3 regions of the Acidovorax lacteus genome follow, and region 1 is predicted to be linked to each of the others. Evidence: predicted binding sites of a transcription regulator. Region 1 holds the regulator's gene; each other region holds the start of a gene.

Region 1 (7,609 bases):
TGGGGCGAGCGGCAGATGGTGCTGTTCGATCTGGGGGCGCGACGCTTCTATATCTTCGGCCTGGTGCTGTATCCGCAGGACTTCATCTACCTGACGGGTCTGCTCATCATCTCGGCCCTGTCGCTGTTTCTGTTCACCACCGTGGCCGGGCGGCTGTGGTGCGGCTTCACCTGTCCGCAGACGGTCTACACCGAGATCTTCATGTGGCTGGAGCACAAGATCGAGGGCGATCGCAGCACCCGGCTGCGCTTGGACAACGGCCCATGGACGGCCGAGAAGATCCGCAAGAAGACGCTCAAGCAACTGGCCTGGATCTCGGTGGCGCTGTGGACGGGCTTCACCTTTGTGGGCTACTTCGTCCCCATCCGCCAGCTCGGCGGCGAGCTGCTGGCCCTGCAAGGCAGCTGGCAGATCTTCTGGGTGCTGTTCTATGGCTTTGCCACCTACGGCAATGCGGGCTACATGCGCGAGCAGGTCTGCAAATACATGTGCCCGTACGCGCGCTTTCAGAGCGCGATGTTCGACAAGGACACATTGATCGTGAGCTACGACCCCGAACGGGGCGAGCCGCGCGGGCCACGCAAGAAGGACACCGACCACAAGGCCAAGGGCTTGGGCGACTGCATCGACTGTGCGCTGTGCGTGCAGGTGTGCCCGGTGGGCATCGACATCCGCAAGGGGCTGCAGTACGAGTGCATCGGCTGCGGCTTGTGTGTGGACGCCTGCGACACTGTGATGGACAAGATGAAGTACCCGCGCGGGCTGATCCGCTATGCCACGCAGAACGGCGTGGCCCAGCACTGGACACAGTCGCAAATGCTGCGCCGGGTGCTGCGCCCGCGCGTGCTGGTGTATTCGGCGCTGCTGCTGGCACTGTGCGTGGCCATGTTGACCAGCCTGGTCATGCGCACCCCGCTCAAGGTGGACGTGGTGCGGGACCGCGCGGCCTTGTCGCGCATCGTGGCGGGCGGCAAACTGGAAAACGTGTACCGGCTGCAGATCATGAACGCCACCGAGACCACGCAGCGCTACCACATCTCTGCGACAGGACTGGACGGGCTGGAGGCTCTGTCGGACGGCGACGTCGAGGTGGGGCCGGCCGAGTCGCGTTGGGTGGCCTTGCGTCTGCAGATTCCGTATGGATCGGCGCCATCCGGCTCGCACCCGGTGCAATTGGAGGTGCGCGGACTGACCGACGGCCACAAGGTGATCGAGAAATCGGTCTTTCTGGTGCCCCGATGAGGCGCGTGGTGCTGCCGCAGGGCCTCGGCTCACAGCAGCTGTTTGAGAATTTGTAAGGAGTATCGAAATGTCCTCTTCCCAGAACCTGGCACCCCGTGCCGCACCGTGGTGGAAGTTTGGCCATGTCTGGATGTTGATCGCCGGACCGGCCATCGTCATCGTTGCGGGTTTCGTCACCTTGTGGCTGGCGCTGAGCCGCCCCGATCCGGTGATTGCCGAGGATTACTACCGCCGCGGTGTGGAAATCAACCAGACGCTGGCCCATCCCGAGAAGAGCCTCGCGCCCGCCATGAAGGGCCGCAACCATGCGGCCACGCCGCCTGAGGACCAGCCTCGCTGACATTGCGGGCCAGGCCTGTGGCGCCCCGCGTGGGAGGCCGGGCATCTTCCTCACAGCAGAACGGCCGAATGGCCGCAAGGAGACAGACGATGTGGACTCAGCGCTGGATGTGGATTGCATGGCCAGCCTTTCTCATGGCGGGCGTGCTGGAAATACTGGTCTTCGCGATGGTCGATCCGCAAGATCTTCACTGGTTTGGGCAGCCGGTGCCCCTGTCACGCGAGGGCGTCTACACCGTGGCCTTTTTTGTGTTCTGGGCCATCGCCATGGCCTCCAGCGCGCTGACCACGCTGCTGTCGCTCTCTCCGTTTGAAGTCAACCGGTGTCCGGTGCCGCAGGACCAGCGGCCGGACGACTGCCGCAAGGGCGCATCCTGTTCCTGAGCCGCAACGGTCGCGCGCGGGTGCCCGCAACGGCGTGGCACCGTGCTCCACGCAGCCGCTGCGTTGCGGTGGATGCACCGCGCGCTGCGGGCCGGGCGGTGCCAGGTTTTTGGTTTGCTATCAATTCAGGAGCTGCTCGTGCTTGTCAAATAAGCACGAGGGGCCGAAATCGCACCAGACAGCGCAAGCAGCCTACGCAAGGGCCGTGGGCGTGGGTGCGGTGCGCGTTTTTGCCGGTTGCGTTCGGTGATGCACCGGTGGGGCTGCTGCACAGGCGCATCGGCCGACCGCAAGCCGCCTGGTTCACAGGGGTGCCGGGGTGGATCTGCCGGCACGGCGGGCCGTGCCACAGGCCAGCGCTGGCAGCGGGAGAGCCGCCTTCAGTGGCAGGTCTGCTGGCTGTTCACGATGCGCTTGAGCGCATCGGTATCGAGGATGCGCACATGCCGCTGCTTGACTTCGACGATGCCTTCCTCGACGAACTTCGAGAACGTACGGCTCACGGTTTCGAGCTTGAGCCCGAGGTAGCTGCCAATCTCTTCGCGCGTCATGCGCAGCACCAGTTCAGACTGCGAAAACCCGCGCGCGTGCAGGCGCTGCACCAGGTTAAGCAGAAACGCCGCCAGCCGCTCTTCAGCCCGCATGCTGCCCAGCAGCAGCATCACGCCGTGCTCGCGCACGATCTCGCGGCTCATGATCTTGTGCACGTGGTGCTGCAGTGCCGTCACTTCGCGCGACAGGTCCTCGATCCGATCGAACGGCATCACGCAGACTTCGGCGTCTTCCAATGCCACCGCGTCGCAGGTGTGGTGGTCGTTCACGATGCCGTCCAGACCGATGATCTCGCCAGCCATCTGAAAGCCTGTCACCTGGTCGCGTCCGTCCTCCGTGGCCACGCAGGTCTTGAAGAAACCCGTGCGAATCGCGTACAGCGAGGTAAAGGCCTCACCGTTGCGAAACAGGGTGCCGCCGCGTTTGACCTTGCGCCGGATCGCCACGATGTCATCAATGCGCTGCAATTGCTGCTCGTTCAGCCCCACCGGCATGCACAACTCACGCAGGTTGCAGTTGGAACAGGCGACTTTGATGGTGAGCGGATTCATGGACTCTGAAAAAAAGATGGCAACGCCTGTACCTTCGATCGGCAGGCCGTCACAGACATTCTCCGAGGAGCGAGCCTGCAGCTGATGTAAGGCAAATTCTCGCCGCAGCTACCGGCAGATCGCTTGATTCATGTCAAGGACATGCCTCGAAGGCTAAGGCACAGTGCAAAAGCACGCAAGGATATTTCCACATGACCGCTGTAACGCCCGAACTGCTGCGCCGTTTCGATGTGCCAGGGCCTCGCTATACCTCTTATCCTACGGCCGATCGTTTCGTTGAAGCCTTCGGTCAGGACGACTACGTACTGGCGCTGGACCAGCGCCGTCTGGGCACCACCACCAAGGCGATGCCGTTGTCGCTGTATGTGCACATCCCGTTTTGCGAGTCGCTGTGCTACTACTGCGCCTGCAACAAGATCATCACCAAGCACCATGACCGCGCAGACACCTACCTGCGGTATCTGAGCCGAGAGATCGACCTTCACACCGCGCGGTGCGGCCCGGGGCAGACGGTCAGTCAGCTGCACTTGGGCGGCGGCACGCCCACCTTCTTGTCTGACGATGGCTTGCGCGAGCTCATGGCCATGCTGCAGCGCAGCTTTGTGCTGGCCCCGGGCGGTGAGTATTCGATCGAGGTCGATCCCCGCACCGTGACAGCCGAACGGCTTGCGGTGCTGGCGGAGCTGGGCTTCAACCGGCTGAGCTTTGGGGTGCAGGATTTCGACGCTGAGGTGCAGAAGGCTGTGCACCGCATCCAGCCCGCAGAGCAGGTGTTTGAGCTGGTGGCCTCGGCACGCGCGTTGGGCTTCGAGTCGATCAATGTGGACCTCATCTACGGGCTGCCGCGACAGACCCCTGAGTCGTTCGACCGTACGCTGGCGCAGGTGGCCCACTTGCGGCCCGACCGCATTGCGCTGTATGCCTACGCGCACTTGCCAGAGCGCTTCAAGCCTCAGCGCCGCATCGTCGCAGCCGAGTTGCCCACCGCCGGGGCCAAGATCTCCATGCTGTCGCGTTCGCTGGATGCTTTCATGGACGCCGGGTATGTGTACGTGGGCATGGACCACTTTGCCCTGCCAACCGATGCCCTGGCGGTGGCCAAGCGACAGGGGCGCCTGCACCGCAACTTCCAGGGCTACAGCACACAGCCCGATTGCGACCTGATCGGTCTTGGGGTCTCGGCCATCGGTCGCGTGGGGGCCACCTACAGCCAGAACGCCAAGAGCCTGGAGGAGTACTACGACTTTCTCGACCAGGGCCGGCTGCCCATCGTGCGCGGTTTGGCGCTCACCCGCGACGACATGCTGCGCCGCGCGGTGATCATGTCGCTGATGTGCCAGGGCGAGGTGCTCTTCGAGCCACTGGAGCAGGCCTGGTTGATCGATTTCCGCCAGTACTTTGGTGCTGAAATGGGCCAGATGGAAGACATGGCCGGGCAGGGCTTGGTCACGGTCCGGGACGATGGCATCGAGGTGACCGCCATGGGGTGGTTCTTTGTGCGCGGCGTGGCGATGGTGTTCGATCGGTATTTGCAGGCGGACCGCAACCGCGCGCGGTTCTCTCGCATCATCTGACGGCATCGGACCCGCAGCATGTCGCCTGCACAGCCTTTCTTCGGTCAGCGGGAGTGGTCTCCGTTGTGGCTGGAGGCTTGCTTATGAGTACCGCGCTGATCATGAGCGCGTGGGTCATGGGCGTGCTGGGGGGAGCCCACTGCCTGGTCATGTGTTCGGCACCGTGCAGCACCGTCGTGCAGGCGACACCACCGCAAGCGGCCAGTGGTCTGCAGACGGTTCAGTGGGCGTCGCTCGCCCCACCGTCCCCGCGCTGGTCGCGTCTCGTCGGTTTCCACCTCGGCCGTTTGCTCGGCTACGGCCTGCTGGGCGCAGGGGCGGCGCTGGCCATGGACAGCCTCGCCTGGTTCAGTCAGGCCACGGCGGCGCTCCGACCCCTGTGGTCGCTGGCGCATGTGGCCATGCTGGCCTGGGGCCTGCTGCTGGTGCTGCAGGCCCGGCAGCCCCAGTGGGTGGAGGCAGGGGGGCGGGCGGTGTGGCGGCGCCTTGGCCCCTGGGTCGGATCGTCCGGCGGCGCTGTCGGTTCAGGGGTGGCCTGGGCCTTGATGCCTTGCGGTCTGTTGTATTCGGCGCTGCTGGTGGCCGCGCTGAGTGGCGGGGCGCTGGCCGGTGCAGGGGTGATGGTGGCTTTCGGGCTGGGGACGGGGCTCTGGCTGGTCTCCGCTCCCTGGGCCTGGGGCCGACTGCGCAGGGTCTTCAATGCCTGGCGTGCCGAGTGGGGCACACGCCTCGCCGGGGGAATGCTCTGCGCTGTGGCGGTGTGGGCCCTCTGGTACGACCTGGTCCATAAGCCCTCGCTTTGGTGCCGTTGAGGCGCAGGCGCCACGGGGAGGGCGCACACGGGCATTGTTCACGAGACAAGCCATTCGAACTGGTGATAATGGTTACAGACCATTTGTGACCACTGGTCACCCCGGGGCTTCGTGCGCAACTGACGTGAACACTTCCATCCTCATCGACATTGGCCAACTGCGCATTGGCATGTACATCCAGCTGGACGTAGGCTGGCTGCACCATCCTTTTCCTGTGAGCAGTTTCCGGGTGTCTTCGGCCGACCAGATCGCCACGCTGCGCGAACTGGGTCTGCAGCAGGTGCGTTACTTTCCCAAAAAGAGCGATCCTGGGGTGGATGAGTTGCCCCCCGCCGTCGTGGCTCCTGCGGTCACCGAGGTCCCGCCTGAGACGGCAGTGGTGGCAGAAAATGCTGCCGACGCGGAAATGCGGCGCCGCAAGCGGGAGCTTGAGGAGCAGCATCGAGCCCTGGCCAGTTGCAATCAGCGCTTCGGCGAGGCGACCCGCAAGTACATCGAGTTGGGTTCGCTGGTCTATGACGACCCAGCCGATGCCAAGCGCCAGACGGAAGCCTTGGTCGCCCGGTGTGCAGCCGACATGCTGAGCAACGGCGAATCGGTGATCCGACTGCTTTCGGAAGGCGCGGGAGAGCGCAGTGCGCTGCACCCGGTGAATGTGATGGTGCTGAGCATGCTGCTCGCCAAAGCACTGGGCTTGCAGGGGGAGGAGCTGCAGTCGCTGGGCGTGGCGGCTCTGTTGCACGATCTGGGCAAGCTCAAGCTGCCCGATGGCTTTCGCGAGTCTCTGCCAAGCTTGACGCCCAACGACCGCCTGCGCTACCAGACCCATGTGGCCGAGTCCGTGGCATTTGCGTCGCGGATGGGGTTGCCGCCCGCGGTGCTGACCGCCATCGCCCACCACCACGAGATGGCCGATGGCAGCGGTTTTCCGCAGCGCCTCGCAGCCCCGCAACTGCCTCGGTCCAGTCAGATCTTGTCGCTGGTCAACCGATATGACCGGATGTGCAACCCGTTGCCCGGTGCTGACGCCTTGACGCCCCACGAGGTGCTGTCGGTGCTGTTTGCGCAGCACAAGTCCAAGTTTGATCCGGTGGTGCTGGGAGCGTTCATTCGCATGATGGGGGTCTATCCCCCGGGATCGGTGGTCCAGTTGGTCAATGACCGCTATGCCATCGTGGTGTCGGTCAACTCCTCTCGGCCTCTGAGGCCTCGGGTCGTGGTGCACGATTCGCAGATTCCCAAGGAAGAGGCGCTGATTCTGGATCTGGAGACAGTTCCGGAGCTGGGGATTCGCCGCAGTCTCAAGCCTGCGCAGTTACCGCGTGAGGCCTTGGACTATCTGTCGCCCCGCAAGCGCATCTGCTATTTCTTCGAGCGGGCCGTGAGCCCGGCGTCCTCCGAGGCGGCCCCGTGACGGAAGATGTGCGCTTCGCCTGGCTGGATGCCTTGCAGGAGGCGGTCTGGCTGATCGACGCGCAGACCCTCCGGATCGTGCACGCCAACCACGTTGCTGGGCAGCTGGTGCGCATGCCTGCGCAAGACATGGCGGGCCGCCCTGTGATTGACTTGGCAGCCACCCCCGAGGACTTTGTGTTCTGGAGTGAGCCCACCTCGGTCGTTGCGGACGGCATTCATTCTCTGAGCCACCTGTTGCGCTCAGACGGGACACTGGTGGCAGTTGAGCGACGGGTTGCCCCCGCGGTGCTCCCGGACGGACGCCCCGCGTTCTTGCTGACGGCACTGGACCGCAGTCGCCAAGTCGAGACGGAGCGTGAGCTGGAGACCCTGCTTTCAGAGTTGCGGGCCACGCTGGATTCTGCGGCCGATGGCATGCTCGTTTGTGGCTTGAGTGGCCAGGTCCGCGCGTTCAACCAGCGGCTGGCACAGCTATGGGCCATACCGGCCGATCTGCTGCTGCAGCGGGACGACGAGGCCATTCACAAGCACATGGCGTCTCAGGTCCAGGACCCGGTGTTCTACCGCCAGCGGCTGGACGAGATCGGTTGTGAGCCCCTCAAGGAAAGCACCGACCTGCTGTCCTTGCGCAATGGCACGATCATGGAGCGCCGATCGGTGCCGCAGTTTATCCACGGCAGTCCTGCGGGACGTGTGTACTCGTTCCGCGACATCACGCGACAGACCGAGGTTCAGGCCA
Region 2 (7,609 bases), on a different contig from region 1:
ATCGCCCGCATCGTCTTCAGCCACGATCTCGAATTTGATCTTCTTGCCGCCGATCACGAGGTTTTGCGCGTTCAGGTCGTCAAGCGCCAGGCGCACGCCGTTCTCGGTGTCCTTGCCGATGTGGGCGATGCCGCCCGACACGGGACCAGCGTGGGCGATCTTGACGGTTTGCACGTCCTGGGCCGTGGCGGCCGTGGCCACCAGGGCCAGGGCGGCAGCGGCAACGGGTTGCAGGGTGCGCAGGCGGGAGGAAAGCATCACAGGGGAATCTCCGGAGATTGAGGTCATGGCGCAGGCGACCAGACCGCCCGCGGGAACCGCTTCGGTTCCGGGGGCCGAGCATGCACCAGATTGGGGCCGAAAAATAAGCATGCTTACGAAATGATGGCCTATGAAAATCATTAATGCAGCGGGCAAAGCCATGCGCGCTGGCCTGCGGCGGGGGTGGCTGGGATAATCGCGCCCCATGTCCCTACTGCCCCACCAGCTCGAACTCCTGTCCCCCGCGCGCGATGCCGACATCGGCATCGAAGCCGTCAACCACGGGGCAGACGCCGTCTACATCGGCGGGCCCGCCTTTGGCGCGCGGGCCAATGCGGGCAACGACATCCGCGACATCGAACGGCTGGTGCGGCATGCGCACCGCTTCCACAGCCGCATCTTCATCACGCTCAACACCATCCTGCGCGACGACGAACTCGAAGACGCACGCCGCATGGCCTGGCAGGTGTACGAGGCCGGGGCCGACGCGCTGATCATCCAGGACATGGGCCTGCTCGAAATCGACCTGCCGCCCATCCAGTTGCACGCCAGCACGCAGACCGACATCCGTACGCCCGAAAAGGCGCGCTTTCTGCAGGACTCAGGCCTGTCGCAGATCGTGCTGGCACGCGAGCTGACGGTGCAGCAGATCGCACAGGTGCACGCCGCGCTGCGCGAAGGCACCGACCCCGCGCGTGCCGCCACGATTGAATTCTTCATCCACGGTGCGCTGTGCGTGGCCTACAGCGGCCAGTGCAACATCAGCCATGCGCAGACGGGCCGCAGCGCCAACCGCGGCGACTGCAGCCAGGCCTGCCGCCTGCCCTACCAGGTGCAGGACGCCCAGGGCCGCTTCATTGCGCACGACAAGCACGTGCTTTCGATGAAGGACAACAACCAGAGCGACAACCTGCGCGTGCTCATCGACGCGGGCGTGCGCAGCTTCAAGATCGAGGGCCGCTACAAGGACATGGGCTATGTGAAGAACATCACCGCCCACTACCGCCGCCTGCTCGATGAGATCCTGGAGGAGCGCGAGGCGATGGGCCAGCCGCTGGCCCGCGCGTCGAGCGGCCGCACCACCTTCAGCTTCACGCCCGACCCGCTGCAGAACTTCAACCGAGAGTTCACCGACTACTTCGTACAAGGCCGCAAGGAAGACATCGGCGCATTTGACAGCCCCAAGAACCCGGGCCAGGCGATTGGCTGGGTCACACGTGTGGGCGCCGACCATGTCGAGATCGAAGTCACCGACCCGGCCACCGTGCTGCACAACGGCGACGGCCTGTGCTACTACGACCTGCAAAAGGAGCTCGTGGGCCTGGCCATCAACCGCGCCGAGCCGGTGTCGGCCCGCAGTGTGGGCCAGTGGCGTGTGTTCCCCAAAGACCCGATCGAGTCGCTGCGCGACCTGCGCAAGGGCACCGAAGTCAACCGCAACCGCGACATGGCCTGGGTGCGCATGCTGGAGAAAAAGTCCAGCGACCGCCGCATCAGCACCTGGCTGGCACTGGCCGAAACCGACACCGGCCTGCAACTCACGCTGACCGACGAAGACGGCTACCAGGGCGAAGCCACGCTGGCCATCGCCTTGCAGGACGCCAGCGACCCCGCACGTGCCGAGGACGCGCTGCGCGAGCAGCTCGGCCGCTTCGGCACTACCATTTTCAGCGTGCAGGCCATGGACCTGCGCCTGCGCGGCCCGCGCTTCGTGCCGGCCTCGGCCCTGAACGGCCTGCGACGTGACGCCGTGGCCGCGCTGGAGCAGGCCCGCGCCCACGGCCTGCAGCGCCTGCCGCGCGCCCAGCCGGTGGAGCCGCCTGTACCCTACCCAGAAGACACGCTCAGCTACCTGGGCAACGTGTTCAATCAGAAGGCGCACGACTTCTATGCACGCCACGGCGTGCGGGTGATCGACGCGGCCTACGAGGCGCACGAAGAGCTGGGCGAGGTGAGCCTGATGATCACCAAGCACTGCGTGCGCTATTCGCTGAGCCTGTGCCCCAAACAGGCCAAGGGCGTGACGGGCGTGCAAGGCACGATCCGCGCCGAGCCGCTGGTGCTGGTGCACAACAACGAGCGGCTCACGCTGCGCTTTGACTGCAAGCCCTGCGAGATGCACGTCGTGGGCAAGATGCGGCGCTCGGTGCTGCAGCAGGCCAAAAAGGAAGCGGCCGAAGTGCCGCTGACCTTCTACCGCAAGCGCCCCGCACCGGCCACGCACTGAGCCCGGCTGGGCACTGCGGCCCGCCCTCCGGGCCGTAGAGCACGACATTAGCCGTGCAGGCTTTGCCTGCCAGTGCGCTGCAGGCCAAGGGTGCACACCGTGCCGCCCCACCCGACGCGCCCATCCCGCAGGGCTGCATGCCGCTGGGCCCGTTGCCACGCCCACACGGCCATCCGGCTTGCACCGCATGCTCCCGGCCACAACGCCAGCGCTTTGCAGCCCAAGGCCGCCCCAACACACGGCAGCACTTGATGTGGGTCAAGCCCCAGGCGCTCGCCGCTTGCCCCATGCCCGGCGAGCGGGTGCAATGCGCAGACCGCTGTTGCGCGCTGCGTCTGTCGTGCACGGCCTTTCTTCGCATGCCTTGATGCCCTCCTCCTCCCCACGCCCGACCACACCCGCGCCCACGGCACCCCACCAGGCCCACCTGCAGGCCACCGATGCGCTGGCGCGCCAGCATGGCGTGGATCTGGCAAGCGGGCTGACCGCCGAAGAAGCCCTGGCGCGTGGCGAACGGCACGGCCCGAACGCATTGCCCGCCGCCAGGCCGCGCAGCCTGCTGCAGCGCCTGGCCGAACAGTTGCGCGACTTCATGGTGCTGGTGCTGCTCGGGGCCGCCGCCGTGGCCGGGCTGGTAGGCGAATGGACCGATGCCGCGGTAATTCTGGTGATCGTGCTGCTGAACGCGGTCATTGGCTGCGTACAGGCCTGGCGCGCCGACCAGGCCCTGGCCGCGTTGCGGCGGCTGGCGGCCGCGCAGGCCACGGCATTGCGCAACGGCATGCCGCAAACCGTACCGGCGCACGCGCTGGTGCCGGGCGATGTGGTCCTGATCGAGGCGGGCAATCAGATTCCGGCCGACCTGCGGCTGTTCGAGATCGCCCAGCTCAAGGTGGACGAATCGGCGCTGACGGGCGAGTCGGTGACGGTGGGCAAGGAAGACGCGGTGCTGCAGGCCGAGGAGGTTCAAAGCCTCGGAGACCATCGCAACATGGCGTTCAAGGGCACCACCGCCACGCACGGGCGTGCCCGCGGGCTGGTGGTGGCCACAGGCATGCAGACCGAACTGGGCCGCATGGCGCAGTTGCTGGACGAAGACGCGCCCCCCACGCCGCTGCAACGCCGCCTGGCGGCCTTCGGAAAGCGCCTGGCCCTGGTGGTGCTGGCCATCTGCGCCGTGGTGTTTGGGGTCGGTGTGCTGCGCGGCGAGGCCGTGTGGCAGATGGGCCTCACGGCCATCAGCCTCGCAGTGGCCGCCATTCCGGAAGCACTGCCCGCCGTAGTCACCGTTCTGCTGGCGCTGGGGGCGCGGCGCATGGTCGAGGTGCATGCTCTGGTCCGGCGTCTGCCGTCGGTCGAAACCCTGGGGTCGGTCACGGTGATCTGCTCGGACAAGACCGGCACCCTGACTCAAAACCGCATGCGGGTGGAACGTGTGCTGTCCCCAGAAGGCGTCTGGCACGCCGACGCGGCGGTGCCATCCCCGTTGCCCGCAGTGCTTGGCGAAACCCTGCGCGCCGCGGCGCTGTGCAACGACGCCCGGGCGCTTCCGGACTGGCCCGCATCCGATGCGGCCCTGCTGCCCGAGGCCTGGGTGGGCGACCCGACCGAGACCGCCCTCATGGTGGCGGCCGAAGTGGCAGGGCTGGCTGCGCGCCAACTCGGCCACTTGTCCCCCAGGCACCACGAGTGGCCGTTCGACTCGGAGCGCAAGCGCATGGCCACCTTGCACGGGCCGTGCACACCGGCGCACGGGGACGATGCGGTGCTGTACGTGAAAGGGGCGCCTGAATCCGTGCTGCCGCTGTGTACCGTGCAGTGGCAGCCCAGCGGGGCCGCGCCGCTCGATGGTCAGGCCGTGCTGCGGCAAGCGCAGGGCCTGGCAGCCCAGGGCTTGCGCGTGCTGGCCGTGGCACGGCGCACCGTACCGCTGGAGGCTGCCCGCTGGCCCGCCGACGAAGCCGAGCGGCACCTCGAACTGCTGGGCCTGCTCGCCATGATCGACCCGCCACGGCCCGAGGCGGCCCAGGCCGTGCGCGAGTGCCAGACGGCGGGCATCGTGCCAGTGATGATCACCGGCGACCACCCCGCAACCGCGCGCGCCATGGCCCAGCGTCTGGGCATCGTGCAGGCCGCCGATGCGCCCGTGCTCACGGGGGCCGACCTGGCGGGCATGGACGACCGCGCGTTGCAGGCGCAGGTGGACGTCGTCCAGGTCTATGCCCGGGTGGACCCGGCCCAGAAGATCCGCATCGTGCAAGCCCTGCAGGCGCGAGGCCACTTTGTCGCCATGACGGGCGATGGCGTCAACGACGCACCGGCCCTGCAGCGCGCGGATATCGGCGTGGCGATGGGCCGCGGCGGAACCGACGTGGCCCGGGAAGCCAGCAGCCTGGTGCTGCTGGACGACAACTTCGCCACCATCGTCGCGGCCGTGCGCGAAGGCCGGCGCATCTACGACAACATCCGCAAGTTCGTGCGCTACACGATGACCGGCAACTCCGGCGAGATCTGGACGATTTTTCTGGCCCCCTTGCTGTGGCTGCCGATGCCGCTGCAACCCATCCACATTCTCTGGGTCAATCTCGTCACAGACGGGCTGCCCGGGCTGGCGCTGGCGGCCGAACCCGCTGAAACCGGGGTGATGGATCGGCCTCCGCGCCCACCGCAGGAAAGCCTGTTCGCACAGGGCATGTGGCAGCACATTCTGTTCGTCGGCCTGCTGATCGGGGGTCTGTGCCTGGCGGTTCAGGCCTGGGCGCTGCACACCGGCCTGGCCCACTGGCAGACCATGGTGTTCACCGTCCTCACCCTGGCGCAAATGGCGCATGTGCTGGCCGTGCGGTCGGAACGCACGCCGCTGTGGCGGCAGGGTATGGGGTCCAACCGGCCGCTGCTTGGTGCGGTCGCCTGCACGGTGGCGCTGCAGCTGTGCACCATCTACGTCCCTGCACTCCAGCCCATCTTCAAAACGGAAGCCCTGTCGGCGGGCGAACTGGCCCTGTGCATGGCCGCAGCCGCTGTGGTGTACGCGGCCGTCGAGGCCGAAAAAGCCTGGCGCCGCCGGGCAGCAAAACCGGCCGCAGCCCCTGCCCACAGGCGCGCCCGCTGAGGGCAGCCCTCGCGCTCTAACCGCAGGGGCCGCGCCGGTGCGGGTGGCAGCGCCGCAGCGCGGATGACCTTCATGCCCCTGCCCCGGCACGGACCACTGGCGAACGCGACAATGCCCGCACCCCCCACTCGCGACCCCCACCATGGATTCCGTCAGCCAGTTTGCCCTCGGCGCAGCCCTTACCACCGCCGTGCTCGCAGGGCGCACAGCGCCCTGGAAGGCCGTGCTGTGGGGTGGTGCGATGGGCACCCTTCCCGACCTGGACACCTTTGTGCGCCACGGCGACCCCATTCTGGACATGGTGCGCCACCGGGCCGAAAGCCACTCCCTGATTTACCTGAGCGTGCTTTCGCTGCCCTTGGGATGGGTGGGGGCGCGCTGGCTTGGCCGACCACAGACATCAGATGCCACTGCCCCGCAGACGCAGGTCTCGTCGGCCCACGCAAGCGCATGGCAGCGGTGGTGGTTTGCGACCTGGCTGACGCTGTTCACCCATCCCCTGCTCGACTGGATGACGGTGTACGGCACGCAACTGGCGCAGCCGTTCTCTGACCACCCGTTTGGCCTGGGCAGCATCTTCATCATCGATCCGCTCTACACGCTACCCCTGCTGCTGGCCCTGGCCGTGGCCCTCGTCAGTCAGCGTGTGGGCACGGTACGCAAGGCCTGTCTGCTGGGCCTTGCGCTCAGTACCGCTTACCTGGGCTGGAGCGCGGCCGCCCAACAGCATGTGCGGCAGGTCGTGAAAGCGTCGCTCGCCGCCCAGGGCATTCAGGCCGAGCGGGTGCTGGTCACGCCGACCCCCTTCAACACGGTGCTGTGGCGTGCTGTGGCCGTCGAGGACGGACGCTACTGGGAAGGATTCCATTCGCTGCTTGACGGTGGCCGGCCCATGCGCTGGAAGGCCTACGACCGGGGTGCGGCGCTGATCAGCACCCACGCAGCCTTGCCCGCCGTGCAACGCATTGCCGCCTTCAGCCACGGCTTCTACCGCATGGGACTGGAGGGCGGCCAGGTCACGCTGACCGACCTGCGCATGGGCCAGGAGCCGTTCTACACCTTCCACTTCCTGCTGGGCACCGCCGACGAACTCGCGCGCGGGTCGGTGACGGTGGAGCAGCGCTGGATGCGCCCGCCGCTGGACGGCGCGCTGCCGCGCCTGTGGCAGCGCCTGCGCGGGGCGGACATCGAGCTCATGCCCCCCACGGCACCCGTGGCCGCACCGGGCTGATCAACGCGCAGGCCAGTCGCGCGCGCACCGGAAGCCGATGTACACCACGGTCGTGTCGCCAGGCTTGCTCTGGCGGTGCGCAGCACGCATGGGCCCCGCGCCATACCACCACGAGCCGCCGCGGGTCAGGCGCTCGGCATTGCCGGCCGCGCCTGGGGGGTCGTCCACCCATTCCCAGGCGTTGGCGCCCATGTCGTGCAGGCCATTGACCCCTGCGGGCGTGGCCCCTGCCAGCGCATGACCAGCACCCCGCCACAGGCGTGCACTGTGGGGCACGGCGCGGCGTGCGGCCTCGGCACCACAGTCGTCCAGGCATTGCGCCCCCTGCGGCGAATCACCAGTCGGATACGGATAGGTGCGGCCGGTCTGCCAGGGCGCCGGGGCATTCGGACGGCGCTCGGTGTAGGCGGCCTCGGTCCACTCGGCATCGGTGGGCAGTCGGCCACCGGCCCAGCGGCAAAACGCCTGGGCTTCGTCGTAGGTGATGTGCACAGCGGGCTCGGCGGCGGCTGCGGGCGACTGGGGGCCGAAGGGTGTGCGCCAGGTCCAGCCCGGCTTGCGCACCCACCCGGCCTCGTACACCTGGCCGCCACCCTCGCGCTCGGCCCGCGTCTGCAGGCCGGTGGCCGCCACAAAGCGCTGGAACTGCCCGACGGTCGTCTCGGTGCGCGCCATGGCAAAGCCTGCAATGGGCTGCCAGTCGATGCCTGCGGGGTTGGGGCTGCTGTGCGCAGGCTGGGCCGACACTGCGGCAGCGGCCATCCAGGGCAGGAGCCCG
Region 3 (7,609 bases), on a different contig from region 1:
CTACCGCCTGGCGTATGCCGACGCACAGCAGGTGCGCTCGTACACCTTGGCGCGCTGGAGCCAGCCGCCCGCCCAGCTGGTGCAGCAGGCTTTGCGCGACGCGCTGGCCGAACGCCGGGCCGTGCTGCCCGCGCGCGACGCCGTGGTGCAGGCCCGCCGTCAGGGTCGCCTGCCGCTGGTGCTAAGGGCCGAGCTGGATGAGTTCAGCCAGGTGTTCGAGTCCGAACAGCGCAGCGTCGCCCTGGTGCGCATGCGCGCAACGCTGGTCGAACCCACCAGCACGGGCGAGCTGCTGCGCGGCCAGCGCCTGTTCGTGGTGCAGCGGCCCGCGCCCACGCCCGACGCCGCGGGCGGCACCCGCGCCCTGGCAGAGGCCACGGCACAGGTCGTGGCGCAGATCGCCACCTGGGTGGACGAGACCATGCCCGACTGAGCCCTCGGCCAGCCCGGACCGCTCAGGCCATGAAGCCGAGGTTGGTGGGGTAGGAGGCCGAGCCGAAGTTGCGCAGGTTGGGCAGGATGCCGTTCAGCTCGGACGGCGCCACGCCGAACCAGGTGGCCAGCGTGGCGGCGTACTGGTCCACCGAGGTGCTGGGCAGCAGCCGACCCTGGCCCACGTGCCACTGGTCCTCAGGCGCAGCGGTGTTGGTCACACTGACGGGCGGCGCCGAGCCGTAGAAGGCCTTGCCCTTGACCGCGCCGCCCACCATGAAGTGGTGGCTGCCCCAGCCGTGGTCCGAGCCATCGCCGTTAGAGCTGAGCGTGCGGCCGAAGTCGGAGGCGGTGAATGTGGTCACCTTGTCGGCCACACCCAGCTCCACCGTGGCGTTGTAGAACGCCGTGACCGCCTCGCTCACGCGCTGCAGCAGGCCGGGCTGCTGCGCGATCAGGTTGTCGTGCAGGTCGAAGCCGCCAATCGACACCAGGAACACCTGCCGCTTGGTGCCCAGTGCATTGCGCGCACCGATCAGCCGGGCCACCATCTTGAGCTGGTCGGCCAGGCTGTTGTTGGTCGGGAACACCGTGGTCGGGTTGCTGGTGGCCAGGGCCGAGGTGATCTGGCTTTCGGCCGTCACCGCCCGCGAGGTCACGCGCGTGTATTCGTGCTCCAGCAGTTGCACGCTGGGCTGCTGGATCAGCGTGGTGAGTGCGTTGCGCACGCCTGCCGAGCCATAGACGTTGTTCTTCACGCCGTTGATCGCCACCGCGCCCCGGGTGCTGACCTGGTACGACAGCGCCGAATCGCCCGACAGGAACACCGCATTGCCCGTGACCGACATGCAGGTGAACAGCGCGTTGGTGTTGGACGACAGGGCCAGGTCGCCCAGGTTGCCGCCCCAGCCCACGGTGGAGCCCTCGGGCGACGACGACTGCCAGATGGACTGCTGGTCGTTGTGCGAGAACAGCTTGGGCGGCAGTGGGTAGCGCACACGGTCGGCGCTGTTGTACTGGGCGCGCGTGAGCGGAACCACCAGCGGCCCCACATTGAGCTGCACCGCAGCCTTGCCCGTATTGAACAGGTTGGCCATGCCGGGCATGGACGGGTGTAGCGCGTACTGGCGGCCGTCTGGCAGCGCCGTGGTGGGATTGAGCAGGGTGCCGACAAGGTCCGACTTGGCCAGCGCAATGCCGCCAGCGGTCTGCCCGCCACCGCCGCCGCGGATGGTGGCGTAGCGGTTGTAGCTGGCGTCGTCGTAGGTGATGACGGTGTTGGCGTAGTCGTTGCCGCCGTACAGGAATACGCAGACCAGCGCGCGGTAGTCGGTGGCGTTGAAGGCGGCAGCCTCGCCGATGGCGGCAAGGTTCAGCGCAAACGGTACGGCCGTGCCGGCCAGGCCCAGCTGGGCGCTGCGGCGCAGAAACGCGCGGCGGGTGTGAAGGTGGGGTTGCAGCAGGTGCATGGCGACGCCTTGGAATCGGTTATTTCTGCACGAGGTACTCGGCCGAGGCCATGACCAGCAGCACAGCGGCTGCCACGCGGTTGAGCTTGGTGTCCTCGCTGCTCGACGCCGTGACGGTGATGGTCTTGACCGCATCGCTGATGAGCTTGACCGTGGCCGCACTGAGCTGGCCTGCGCACAGCAGCAGGTTCAGGCGTGCCACCAGCGCGTCGGCGTCGGTGACGATGGCCAGTTCGTTGGCGTAGTTGGGCTTCATGTCGAAGCCGTTGGTGGCGTTGCTGCCGGGGTTGGGCTGGTCGGGCGCGTTGGCATACAGGCCGCTGCGCACGGCGTTCTGCATGAAGTTGAGGTAACCGCCCACGCTGCTTTCGTTGACGAGCTGGAACTCCGGCGCCACCGCCCCGATGGCCGCCAGGCCGGTCGACGGCGGCACATAGCCCGGGCGGAAGAAGTTGAACACCGAGGGCGAGCGCAGCGGGCTTTGGCCCATGCTGGTGCCCGCGTCGCTCAGGTTGCCAATCTTCCAGCTGCCGTAGGTGGAGTTCAGGCCGAAGGTGCGGCCCCACTGCACCAGGCGCAGCATGGGCTCGCGCAGCTTGCCGAAGGTGGGCTGCGTGGCGGTGGCCGGGTCGCGCGCCTCGTCGTCGAGCAGGATGGCGCGCACCACGGCGCGCATGTCGCCGCGCTGGCCCTGGCCGTTGTCGTTGAAGGCGGCCGCTACGCGCGACACATAACCCGCGCTGGGGTTGCTGGTCACCAGGCGCTGGATGAGCTGCTTGCCGATGAACGGCCCGACATTGGGGTGGTTGAAGATGGTGTCCAGCGCCGTCTTGAGCGCAGCGGCACCCGGCGTGTTGGCGGCCACAGTTGCGCCCAGGAAGCGGGCTTCGAGCGTGGAGTGGCGGCTTGCGTTGAGCGCCATGGGCAGGCGCGTGTACGCAGTGCTGGGCACGGTGCGAGAGCTGCCCGGCACCGGAATCGGCACGTTCTGCGACATGTCGAAGTCGTAACCCGTGAACACGCGCGCCAGGTTGGTGATGTCGCTTTGTGTGTAGCTCTCCAGCGGAGTGCCGCTGCCGTCTCGTTTGGACGAGCCGTCCTGGTTGAGTTGCACCAGCCCGATGGACATGAGCTGCAGGATCTCGCGGGCGTAGTTCTCGTCGGGCTGGCGGCCGGTGGCGGGGTTTTCTTTCTGGTTGCCGCGTGTGTTCAGGTACACGCCCATTGCCGGGTTGAGCGTCACGTCTTCGAGCAGCTTGCGGAAGCTGCCGAAGGCGTTGGCCACCAGCATGTCCCAGTACGCGGCCATGGCGTGGCTGCGCCAGCTGATGTCGATGCCCGAGGTGGAGACCACAAAAATCTCGGACAAGGCCAGCGCCACGCGCTTGCGCAGCGGGTCGGGCGCGCGCATGAGCTGGTGCCAGATCATGTAATCGGCCGGGTAGCTGTTGTCGAAATAGTTGTTGCTGTCCACCACCGCGTAGCCGCGCTGGTTGAGCCAGTCCCAGCCGGTGATGCCGGGCGAGGTGTTGAATTGCTGCTCCAGCCAGTCGGCATAGGTGCTGCTGCGCAGCGAGGCGATTTCGCCCACCGAGGTGGACAGCTGCGCTTGCAGCAGAAAGCGTGCGGCGTCGGCGTCGTTCGCCGGGGTGGTGAAGCGGTACAGGCCGGTGGCCGGTGCAGGGGCCGGGCTTGGTGCTGGGCTCGGGGCCGGTGCAGGCCCGGGCGCTGGCCCCGGCGCGGGCGTGGGAGCAGGCGCTGGCGCGGGGCTGGGCAGGGGCGCCGGGCTGGGCGTGGGAATCGGCGTCACACCCCCGGGCAGGCTGGCACCGCTGCCCCCGCCGCCGCCCCCGCCGCAGGCGGCCAGACTGGCCGCAGCGGCGGCCATGGTGGCTGTGCCTGCAGCCGTGGCTGCTGCGCTGCGGGGCGCACCCGGGCTCGTCGCGGCTGCGGGTTGGTCGGCACCCGGGGTGTTCGGGTCAAGGGCCCGCTGGGGGGCGTCTGGGGCAACGAGGGTGTCCATGGTGCGGGCGCAGGAGTGGTGTCCGCAGTGTAAGAAGCCGCGTTACGCCGCGATACACCGTGCAAACGTGTATAGAACGCACAGCCGTTACCAAACGCAACTGTCTCTCGATAAAGGCTTGACGGCCATCGCCCCGACTTGAGGGGGATTTACAACACTGCCTGCCAAGCCGATCGCCCGCCTGAGCCACCGCTGCCGGTGCGACCGCGCCGCGCAGCGCATGACCTGCGTCAAAGCACCCTCCGGGGCGCGCACCTAAGCTGCGCCTTCCTGTTGCTGCCCCCAAGGAGCCCCCCATGCCCACACTCCAATGGACCGACGCGCTCGCGCTCGACCTGCCCCTGATGGACGACACCCACCGCGAGTTTGTCGATCTGCTGGCCACCGTCGAGCGTGCCGACGATGCGGGCGTGCTGGCCGCCTGGCATGCGCTGGTGGACCACACCGAACAGCATTTCGGCCAGGAAGACGCCTGGATGGCGCAGACGCGTTTTGCCTCGGGCAACTGCCACAGCTTGCAGCACAAGGTGGTGCTGCAGGTGATGCGCGAAGGCGCGGCCCGTGCAGAGCGCGGCGAGCTGGGCGTGGTGCGGGCCATGGCGTCGGAGCTGGCGGTGTGGTTTCCGCAGCATGCACAAAGCATGGACGCGGCGCTCGCGCTGCACCTGCGCCGCGTGGGCTTTGATCCGGCCACCGGCACCGTGCACGCGCCCGGTGCGCTGCCGCAGGAGCTGATCCACGGCTGTGGCGGCCACAGTTGCTCGTCTGGCGATGCCGAGCAGGCCGAGGCGGCTGCGACGGCTTGACCACCCTGCAAGCCATTGCTATCAAATACATAGCTGCTCGTGCTTGATTAATCAGCACGAGCAGCCGATTTCGCTCTCATTCCCCCTCAGCCCAGCGGTACCCGCAGCGCCACACCCAACCCGGCCGCGCGCCAGGCCAGCTCGCGCAGCGCACGGCGCAGCGGGGGCGCAGCCAGCGGGCGTGCGCGCCATGCGGCCTGCGCCAGCCGCGCCTGTGCCTGGGCCAGCGCCTGCCGGTCGCGCTGGGCCAGGGCCTGCAGCAGCGCGTCGCGGTAGGCGGCCACGCGGTCGGCGTCGGCCGGGCTCAGCGCGGTGGCGGGGGGCGGCGTGCCTTCACTGCCGTGCCCGGCCAGAAAGCGCTCCCAGCCGTTCTGCCCCGCCGCGTGATGGGGGTGCGCGGCGCTCATGCCGACCCCGCCGCAGGAGACGCCCCGCGCGGCGGCACGGGCGGGAACTGCATGCCCGCCGAGGTGGGCGGTGCGGGCGGTGGTGGGCGTTTTTCGGGCAGGTCGGCACGCGCCGGGGCCAGGCCGTACCAGTCCACCTTGCGGGTGAGCACCATCACTGCGGCCAGCACGGCGAACAGCGCGATCGAGCCCACGGCCAGGGCCGTCTGCTCCAGTTGCAGCAGCAGGTACAGCAGCCCGTACAGCAGCGCAATGCCGCCGCCCAGCGGCAGCCCGCGCGACAGCCGCCCGAGCATGTGGCTGGCGTAGTAGGTGAGCAGGGCCACGCAGGCGCTGGCCGCCACGCCGTAGGCCCAACCAAAGGGCAGGTGCTCCGACAGGCTCACCAGCAGTAGGAAGAAGCTGCACAGCGCGCTGCCCACCAGCAGGTACTGCACCGGGTGCACGCGCAGGCGCAGCAGCAGCTCGAACAGGCCCACGGCCACAAAGGTCAGGGCCACAAACAGCAGGCCGTATTTGGTGGCGCGGTCGCTCAGGGTGTAGGGGTTCACCGGGTCCACCAGCGCCACGCTGAAACTGTCCACACAACCGCGCGGCGCGGCGTTCGGGCCTTCGGCGGGCGTGGCCGCGTCCGCTCCGGTGTCGCTGGCCGGGTCGCACAGGCGGCGCTTGCGCTCTACGTCCTGCTGCGCCGTGGTGGCCAGTGACGACAGCCGCCACTGCGCGCGAAAGCCCGCGTCCGATACCTGCCGCTCGGTGGGCAGAAAGCGTCCGCCAAACGAAGGGTGCGGCCACGGGCCCTGCACGCTGACTTCGGTGGTGCTGCCCAGCGGCACCACGGCCCAGCGCTCGGTGCCCACGAGTTCCAGGTCCAGCGTGGCCGCAAAGCCGCCGCTGCTGCCCGCCAGCGCTGCGGGCAGCACTGCGTGCAGGCCGCGCGCATAGGTGGGGTGGAAGGTGCCGGGCTTGAGCGCGAGCGTCTGCCCGTCTTGCTGCAGCCGCGCGTTGCGGATGCCGCGCGCATCGCTCACCGCCACCATCAGGATGGGTTGGCCGCACTGCAGGCGCGAGCCCTGCACCTGGCGCTGCGGTTGCAGGCTGGCCAGCGTGTCCCACTGGGCGCTTATGCGCGTCTGCGTCTGGTAGGCGGGCACCTTGTGCAGGCCGCGCGCGCGCTCTTGCAGTGCCACATCGGTGCGCAGCACCAGGCGCTCAGGCATGGCCGTGAGGCGGAATTCGCGCCGCTGCTCGCCGCGGCGCTCGGCCGGTGCGGTGGCGTCGTCCCAGCTTTCGACGCAGGCCATGTGGATCAGCGGGCCCAGCAGGGTTTGCGGGCCCGCCAGGCTGTCGGCCACGCTTTGCACGGCCTGGCTGCGGTGGCTCTGGCGGTCGCGCACGATGTCGGCGATCAGGCCCAGGCCCCACAGCAGCAGCAGGGTGATGCCGCCCAGCGCGGCGAGTTTGGTGAGCCAGGGATGGCGTTTCTTCACAGGTCCTCCGAGGTGTTGTGGTGTGTGGAGGCGAGTCTCGGCAGCCCGCGTGAGCGGACCATGAAGTCTGTGAAGCGGGTGTGAAGTGGTGCGGCGGGGCGGCGGGGCGGCGGGCGCGGGACGGCCCGGCTGCCCCGCGCTCACGCGCCCGTCAGGGCAGGGTGAGCGTGACGCACAGGCCCGGCGCGGTGTTGCGCACCTGCATCTGCCCCCCGTGCAGGGCCATCACGCGCTGCACGATGGCCAGGCCCAGGCCCGAGCCGCTGCGCGTGCCGTCGGGCCGCGCAGTGGTGAAAAAGCGCTCGCCCAGCCGCGGCAGCGCATAGTCGGGCACGCCGGGGCCTGCGTCCTGCACCTGCACCTCGGGCCCGTTCAGCCGCACCTGCACGGTGCTGCCGGGCGGGGAAAAGTCCACCGCGTTGTCCAGCAGGTTGCCCAGCGCCAGGGTGATGAGTTCGGCCTCCCAGGGGCCGCTCGCGCCTTCGCCGCTCAACGCCAGCGCAATGCCGCGCTGCGCCGCGCGCGCCTGCACCTGCTGCAGCGCCTGCTGCGCGCAGGCGGCCAGCGCCACCGGGGCCGAGGCCTCGGCGTGCGGGCGCTGCTCAAGCTTGGAGAGTTCGAGCAGCCGGTCGATGAGCCGCTGCAGGCGCTCGCTCTGCGCCACCACCTGGTCGGCAAAGCGTGCGCGGTCGGCCGCGGGCAGATCGTCCTGCAGCAGCTCGCCCGCGCCGCGGATGGCGGCCACCGGGCTTTTGAGTTCGTGCGTGAGGGCGCGCACATAGCCCTCAACGTAGTCCTGCCCCTGCAGCCGGGCGCGCATGCGGTCCATGGCCTGCGCCAGGTCGCCCAGTTCGCCCGGCACCCGGGGCACGGGGGGCGGGGCCGTCCAGTCGCCCGCGGGCGCGCCGGCCGCCGGGCCCTGCACGCTCAGGGCGTAGTCGCGCAGGCGGCGCACGTTCCACACCATCCACAGCGTGACGGC

Evidence for each region. Region 1 encodes FNR, which switches genes on or off when oxygen is low (the NO sensors DNR and NnrR bind a similar motif). Its sites were predicted from a motif close to TTGATNNNNATCAA; they were not measured.
Region 2: the regulator FNR is predicted to act here: its motif matches at 2,737-2,750, upstream of ABD866_RS04500 (cation-translocating P-type ATPase).
Region 3: the regulator FNR is predicted to act here: its motif matches at 4,145-4,158, upstream of ABD866_RS09865 (hemerythrin domain-containing protein).

Annotation. Positions count from the first base shown of each region.
Region 1 covers NZ_BAABEX010000030.1:65,654-73,262, reverse strand. Annotated here, with positions in the region: gene ccoG (cytochrome c oxidase accessory protein CcoG) at 1-1,242, shown strand, start outside; gene ABD866_RS15230 (FixH family protein) at 1,310-1,582, shown strand; gene ABD866_RS15225 (hypothetical protein) at 1,672-1,965, shown strand; gene fnr (fumarate/nitrate reduction transcriptional regulator Fnr) at 2,346-3,068, opposite strand; gene hemN (oxygen-independent coproporphyrinogen III oxidase) at 3,260-4,642, shown strand; gene ABD866_RS15210 (sulfite exporter TauE/SafE family protein) at 4,726-5,454, shown strand; gene ABD866_RS15205 (cyclic di-GMP phosphodiesterase) at 5,579-6,868, shown strand; gene ABD866_RS15200 (sensor domain-containing protein) at 6,865-7,609, shown strand, end outside.
Region 2 covers NZ_BAABEX010000007.1:230,081-237,689, reverse strand. Annotated here, with positions in the region: gene ABD866_RS04510 (branched-chain amino acid ABC transporter substrate-binding protein) at 1-258, opposite strand, end outside; gene ABD866_RS04505 (peptidase U32 family protein) at 467-2,488, shown strand; gene ABD866_RS04500 (cation-translocating P-type ATPase) at 2,856-5,600, shown strand; gene ABD866_RS04495 (metal-dependent hydrolase) at 5,743-6,831, shown strand; gene ABD866_RS04490 (formylglycine-generating enzyme family protein) at 6,832-7,609, opposite strand, start outside.
Region 3 covers NZ_BAABEX010000013.1:102,269-109,877, forward strand. Annotated here, with positions in the region: gene ABD866_RS09850 (ABC-type transport auxiliary lipoprotein family protein) at 1-433, shown strand, start outside; gene ABD866_RS09855 (DUF1501 domain-containing protein) at 456-1,901, opposite strand; gene ABD866_RS09860 (DUF1800 domain-containing protein) at 1,921-3,924, opposite strand; gene ABD866_RS09865 (hemerythrin domain-containing protein) at 4,221-4,730, shown strand; gene ABD866_RS09870 (hypothetical protein) at 4,817-5,137, opposite strand; gene creD (cell envelope integrity protein CreD) at 5,134-6,627, opposite strand; gene creC (two-component system sensor histidine kinase CreC) at 6,779-7,609, opposite strand, start outside.